One region of the Fructilactobacillus sp. YLN 2412 genome, then DNA from elsewhere that is predicted to be linked to it. Evidence: predicted binding sites of a transcription regulator. Region 1 holds the regulator's gene; the other holds the start of a gene.
What was found. The regulator CtsR, encoded in region 1, represses protease genes until heat stress. The targets are predictions, from matches to a motif close to TTGGTCAAAAAAGGTCAAANA.
Positions count from the first base shown of each region.

Region 2: a site for CtsR is predicted at 1,365-1,385, ahead of AC0GLR_RS00695 (ATP-dependent Clp protease ATP-binding subunit). Genes of this name have one in related genera too.

Region 1 covers NZ_CM183165.1:388,899-392,307, forward strand. Annotated here, with positions in the region: gene AC0GLR_RS01685 (L-lactate dehydrogenase) at 1-589, opposite strand, end outside; tRNA gene AC0GLR_RS01690 (tRNA-Val) at 790-862, shown strand; tRNA gene AC0GLR_RS01695 (tRNA-Lys) at 865-937, shown strand; tRNA gene AC0GLR_RS01700 (tRNA-Leu) at 966-1,048, shown strand; tRNA gene AC0GLR_RS01705 (tRNA-Thr) at 1,060-1,133, shown strand; tRNA gene AC0GLR_RS01710 (tRNA-Gly) at 1,138-1,209, shown strand; tRNA gene AC0GLR_RS01715 (tRNA-Leu) at 1,229-1,314, shown strand; tRNA gene AC0GLR_RS01720 (tRNA-Arg) at 1,334-1,407, shown strand; tRNA gene AC0GLR_RS01725 (tRNA-Pro) at 1,415-1,488, shown strand; gene AC0GLR_RS01730 (CtsR family transcriptional regulator) at 1,641-2,114, shown strand; gene AC0GLR_RS01735 (ATP-dependent Clp protease ATP-binding subunit) at 2,133-3,409, shown strand, end outside.
Region 2 covers NZ_CM183165.1:182,133-185,541, forward strand. Annotated here, with positions in the region: gene AC0GLR_RS00695 (ATP-dependent Clp protease ATP-binding subunit) at 1-1,255, opposite strand, end outside; gene AC0GLR_RS00700 (LCP family protein) at 1,529-2,518, shown strand; gene AC0GLR_RS00705 (hypothetical protein) at 2,572-3,318, shown strand; gene AC0GLR_RS00710 (hypothetical protein) at 3,379-3,409, shown strand, end outside.

The sequences.
Region 1 (3,409 bases):
GAACGTTCCCAATTGAAGCTTCATCGATATCAGCAAACTCTGAATCACCATGTTCACCTAAAATGTAAGCATCAACACTAGCAGGATCGATACCAAGTTTTTTAGCAACGCCAACTCTGAAACGACCAGTATCAAGTGAGGTACCTGAACCGATAACTTTTTCTTTAGGGAAACCTGATAATTTTTGTGTAGCATAAGTTAAGATATCAACTGGGTTAGCAGCAACTAAGAAAATACCATTAAAACCAGAGTCAACTACTGGTTTAACGATTGAAGATAAAATTTTCAAGTTACGGTTAACTAAGTCTAATCTAGTTTCACCAGGTTTTTGAGGGGTACCAGCAGTGATTACAACTAAGTCGGCATCTTTACAATCAGGGTAGTCACCTGAATAAATGTTCTTAGGGAATGTGTATGGAGTTGCATCTTCTAAATCAAGTGCGTCTCCTTCAGTACGTTCTTTATTAATATCAACGATTACGAATTCTTCGCCGATACCTTGTTGTGTCATGGCAAATGCATATGAAGAACCAACAGCACCGTCACCAACTAAAACAACTTTTTGATGTTTTTCAGCCAAAATAATCATCCTTTCAAGATAGTTTCAATAAATGATACACTTACATTATATCATTTATTGAGACTTTTTCATGTTATATAGTAGTCAAAAACAAAACTAGTTGGTCAATCTAATTTATTTAAAATTTTGCTTGACGAAATAATTTTATGATGGTACTATTTAATAGTTGTCAAAACGAGGTTGTTAATTTTTGCCTCATCCCATTCAATGGAAGATTAGCTCAGCTGGGAGAGCATCTGCCTTACAAGCAGGAGGTCACAGGTTCGATCCCTGTATCTTCCATTGAGCCGTTAGCTCAGCCGGGAGAGCATCTGACTTTTAATCAGAGGGTCGGCAGTTCGAACCTGCCACGGCTCATTTGTACAATTTAATAATAAGCATATATGCGGACGTGGCGGAATTGGCAGACGCGCTAGATTTAGGTTCTAGTGTCTTCGTGACGTGGGGGTTCGAGTCCCTTCGTCCGCATTATCTATTATGCCGACTTAGCTCAGATGGCTAGAGCGCGTCACTAGTAATGATGAGGTCGGAGGTTCGAGTCCTCTAGTCGGCATTATGCGGAAGTAGTTCAGTGGTAGAACGCCACCTTGCCATGGTGGAGGTCGCGGGTTCGAATCCCGTCTTCCGCTTTTAACATCTAGTAATTTTGCCGCGGTGGCGGAATTGGCAGACGCACAGGACTTAAAATCCTGCGGTCAGTAATGACCATACCGGTTCGATCCCGGTCCGCGGCATTTTTATTTATAATAATATGCACCTATAGCGCAATTGGATAGAGTGTCTGACTACGAATCAGAAGGTTGTAGGTTCGACTCCTACTAGGTGCATTTTCATCGGGAAGTAGCTCAGCTTGGTAGAGCACCTGGTTTGGGACCAGGGGGTCGCAGGTTCGAATCCTGTCTTCCCGATTATTTTAATAGTTCAACTAAAATACCGCTAAATAATAAATTTGGCGGTATTTTTATATACTTAAATAAAGTATTTCAAGTTACTTTACTTGTCATTTAATTGAGTTGTTTATATAATTAAAGTCAAGATTAGTCAGAAATGAGATGAGATTATGGCAAGCCATAGTATGTCAGATACTATTGAAGAATATTTGAAACAAATGCTGGTTAGTTCAGATGAAGAAGAGGTCGAAATTAGACGTTCCGATATTGCGGAACATTTTGATGTGGTACCTTCTCAAATCAACTACGTCATAAAAACTCGTTTTGCGCTTCAAGACGGTTATATCGTCCAAAGCAAACGAGGCGGCGGCGGTTATATTAGAATTGAAAAGATTAACTTAATGGAAGATTCAGATGTTTTTGATCGTTTGATTAATTCGATTAGTGACCGTATCAGTCAAAAAGATGAAGAAGATATCTTGCATACTCTCTTTAATAATGATTTACTCTCGGATCGAGAGGTAAATATGGTTGCATCAATTCTTACTCACGATGCGATCAACGTTTCTGATCCTGAAACTGAAGAAAAAGTTCGTGCAAACGTATTGTCGGCTTTATTATGCCGACTTAAATATGAATGTTAGCCGAAAGGAGATTCTAATATGGAAGATTCATTGACGCCTAGCGCTAAAAAAGTACTTGAAATTGCTCAAGAACAGGCACGTAATTTCCGTCATCAAGCTGTGGGGACTGAGCATTTATTGTTAGCTCTTGCAATTGAAAAAAGTGGAATTGCATATCAAACCTTAAATCAACTATCAATTACAGAGCAAGATGTCAAAGAAGAAATTGAACAATTAGCTGGATATGGCAACTTACAGGTTGACGAAAACACTTATTTGTCATATTCACCAAAAATGCGAGATGTGATTGCTTTAGCTGGGAAAATTGCTAAACAATATGGTAGTGCAAAAGTTGGTCCAGAACATTTATTGCTAGCTTTGACGAATGATAATGCAATTTTATCGTCTCGGATTTTAATTAGTTTAGGTGTAGGTCCTGAAGAAGTTCGTAAAATTACAATTCGAAAAATGGGGGTTCCTGATCAGGGATTTCCTAAAGAAGGAGAATCTGGCAATAAAAAGGGGCTTACGCCAACGCTTGATTCCCTGGCTAAAGATTTAACTAAGGTTGCCAAAGATGGTAATTTAGATCCAATCATTGGTCGCGATACAGAAATCAAACGTGCAATTCAGATTCTAAGTCGAAGAACAAAAAATAATCCGGTTTTAATTGGTGAACCTGGTGTTGGTAAAACTGCGATTGCTGAAGGATTAGCTCAAAAAATTGTCCAAAAAAAGGTTCCAGAAGATATGCTTAATAAACGAATTATGATGCTTGATATGGGATCATTGGTAGCTGGAACTAAATATCGTGGTGAATTTGAAAACCGTTTAAAGAAAGTTATTAACGAAGTTCAAGCAAGCGGCAATGTAATTTTGTTTGTTGATGAATTGCATACCCTGATTGGTGCAGGTGGTGCTGAAGGGGCAATCGATGCTTCAAATATTTTAAAGCCTTCCCTTGCTCGAGGAGAAATCCAATTGATTGGGGCTACTACTTTAGATGAATATCAAAAACACATTGAATCCGATGCTGCTTTAGAGCGTCGGTTTGCTACCATTCAAGTTGAAGAACCTAGTGTTGACGAATCAAAGAAAATTTTAAAAGGTTTACGACCAAAATATGAAGAACATCACCATGTAAAAATTACTAATGATGCGATTGATTCGGCTGTAGATCTTGCTAGCCGGTATATTAGCGATCGCTTTTTACCCGATAAAGCAATTGATTTAATGGATGAAGCAGCTGCTAAAGTTCGAATTGATAAGATGGGTAAACCATCTGCTTTAGCGAAAAAGCAACGTGAATTGGATTC
Region 2 (3,409 bases), 210 kb from region 1:
AATCCATGCCTTTCAATCTTTCCATATCGTTAGTGCTCATCTTAGCAACTGGAATACCAGTTAAACGTTCAACTGATTCTGCGATGTCTTCAGGCTTAGCAACTGGTTCTTCAGAGTTGTCTGATTGGTTGTTAAGTTTCTTTTCGATTTCAGCAATTTTTGCTTTATCTTTAGCAGCATCTTCGAATTTTTCAGCTTTAGCATTTGCTTCTTTTTGAGCTTTAGCAGCTTTAAGGTCTTTTTCAAGACTAACCTTGTCAGTAACAGGGTGTTTAGCAGCTAAATGAGCAGCAGTCATATCTACAAGGTCAATGGCCTTATCAGGTAATGATCTCTGTGGAATATATTGATCTGAATATTCAACAGCAGCTTTTAAAACATCGTCAGGTAATTTAACTTGGTGATGTTTTTCGTAAGCGCCACGAATACCTTGTAAAATCTTCAAAGTAGTTTCTTTACTTGGAGCATTTACAGTAACATCATTGAAACGACGTGCTAAAGCAGCGTCTTTCATAATAGTGTTACGGTATTCGTCTTGAGTAGTAGCACCAATGATTGAGATTTCACCACGTGAAAGAGCAGGCTTCAAGATATCTGATAAACCTTTTCCACCAGTTTCGTCACCAGAAGCACCGGCACCAACGATTTGATGAATTTCATCAAAGAAGATAATAACGTTCTTACGTTCTTCAACTTCTTTAACTAATTTTTGAATATTCTTTTCATATGAACCACGGTATTGTGTACCGGCTTCAAGAGAAGATAAATCAATTGAAATAATTTGTTTGTCTTTAATAGTTGCAGGAACATCACCATTAACAATCTTTTGTGCTAAGCCTTCAACGATGGCAGTTTTACCAACACCAGCGTCACCAACTAAGATAGGATTGTTTTTGATACGGCGACTTAAGATTTCTGCTGTTTCTTGGATTTCTTTATCACGACCGATAACTGGATCAAGCAAACCTTGCTTAGCTTCATCAGTTAAGTTACGACCGACTTTATCTAAGTAACTTTCAGCCTGTTGCTGTTGTTGACCATTTTGTGCGCCGCCAGCAGCATTATGACTGCCTTGTTGGCCAGGAATTTGTCCTGTTCTTCTCATTTCAGCAACTTGTTCAGGAGTTAACTCATGTCCGTTAACCATGTAACGAGCATTTGCGTCTCCGTTTCCCATGTTGCCAAATAAACTACCGAAAATGTCATCCATTCCGCTTCCGCCGAATGGGTCGTTTCCAAAACCATTGTCTGCCATAAAATAATCCTTCTTTCTATAAAATAGAGGCAAAGTTGTTCCCAACTTTTGCTTATATTATAAACATTTATTGAGAAATATTACAGTAGTTTGCTCAAAAAATATAAAAAAGGTTAAAAATAGTCAAAATTAATTTTTTTGATTTAATTTTGACTATTTTTTATTACATTTATTATGTCTTTCTTAAAAAAAGTTTAAAAATGACTTTTCTTTTGATAAACTGGTATTATTGTGGTTGATTGAATTATAAACAAAATAAAAAGGGGAATAAAAATGGACGAAAGTCGTATGCAAAAAGACGAACCTGAAAAAAAGTCACATAAAACCCGTAATAGTATTATTGTGGTAATTTTACTTATTTTGCTGGCTGCTGTTGGTTTTGGGGCATATAAATATATGTCTGTAAAAAATGCTGTTAACAAATCATACAAAAGTGCCGGTATACATAAAGAAAGAAACACTTCGAATTTGCTTAAAAACAATAAGCCAATTTCAATTTTACTCATGGGGACTGACACTGGAGAGTTAGGACGTGATTTTAAAGGAAGAACTGACACAATGATGGTTGCTACCATTAATCCAAGAACTAAAAAAACATTAGTTACTAGTATTCCCCGAGATACAGCGGTTAATATTCCCGGATATGCTAATGAATCTCCAGCAAAAATTAATGCTGCATACTCATATGGTAGTGCTAAAACATCAATAGAAACGGTTCAACAAATGTTGAATATTCCAATTGATTATTATGCCATGATTAATATGCATGGATTAGAACAAATTGTTAATCAAGTTGGTGGAGTTACAATTTCGCCTGAGTTAAGTTTTAATTATGAGGGATATCATTTCAAAAAAGGCCAATCAACGGAAATGAATGGCAAGAAAGCTTTAGCATATTCACGAATGAGATATGATGATCCTCGTGGTGACTTTGGTCGTGAACAGCGCCAACGTCAGCTGTTAGAAGCAGTTGTGCAAAAGAGTGGATCAGTTTCTTCATTATTGAATGAAGGCTTTATTAATTCAATTTCAAAATCAACTCAAACAGACATGACTTTTTCTGATTTAACATCAATTGCTGAACATTACCTAGGTGCTCGTAAAAACATGGAAAATACTTACTTGCAAGGTCAACAAGGTGAAATGATTGATGGACAAAGCATGGAAGTTACCCCAAGATCAGAATTACAAAAGACAACTAATAATATTAGAACTAGTCTAGATCTTCCTTATAAGGAAACAGGAAATATTGCATTACATTGATGTTCATGAGTTTTGAGATATCTTAATCTTATTGAGAAAGAGGTTTTAAGAAGTTGGAATATACTAAATTACAGTATCTTTTATTTAAATTAGGCGGATTCACTAATAGCAAGTTATATATGATTTTAATTGCCTTAGTGATTATTATTGGAGTTACTTTATTTTTTGTTTATGATTATAAGACTGACGGTCCAGTATTATCTAGGCCTAATGAAGTAAAAAAAGATGAAGGGAAACATTCTAAAAAAACAAATAATAAAAAAACAGAATTTTGGTTCGCTGTGGTTCCAGTTGTTATTGTCTTATTACTTTTTACAGGCAAGAAAGTTCTTTCTAGCGTTTCAGCTCCAGATGAAATTATCCCTAGTAAGCAAAGTAAGACTGTAACGACAGGTAAGGTAATCTGGATACACAATAATACTGGAAAAGTTGGAATTGTAACTAAGGATCGTAAAGATGATAATCCAATTGTTGCAAGGGTTAATAATATTGAGTTAGACCCTAAATCCCCATTAATTCCATCGTATGGTGGTACATCACTCAGTAACAAAGAATTTTTAAGTTTGTCAGTTGGAAATGAAGTTAAGATCAAAGTTAATCCATATACATGGAAGTACAAAAATCACAGTGACTTTGGCAATGATGAAAAGATGTCTAGGACAATGGATTTAATGAATAAGGGTTATGTAAACGGTAAGGTCTTTAAAATAGAATCAAAACCTAAAAAGGATACTAAGAAAAAAGTTAATAATAAATTAAAAAATACAAACTATTTAAATAATTCACAATATCAATATTAATAGTTTGTTTTAATACTTAATAATTGAATTTTAATCAATATCGAAAAAGGAAGTTAGTTAATGTTTAATAATTATATAAAAATGTATAAAG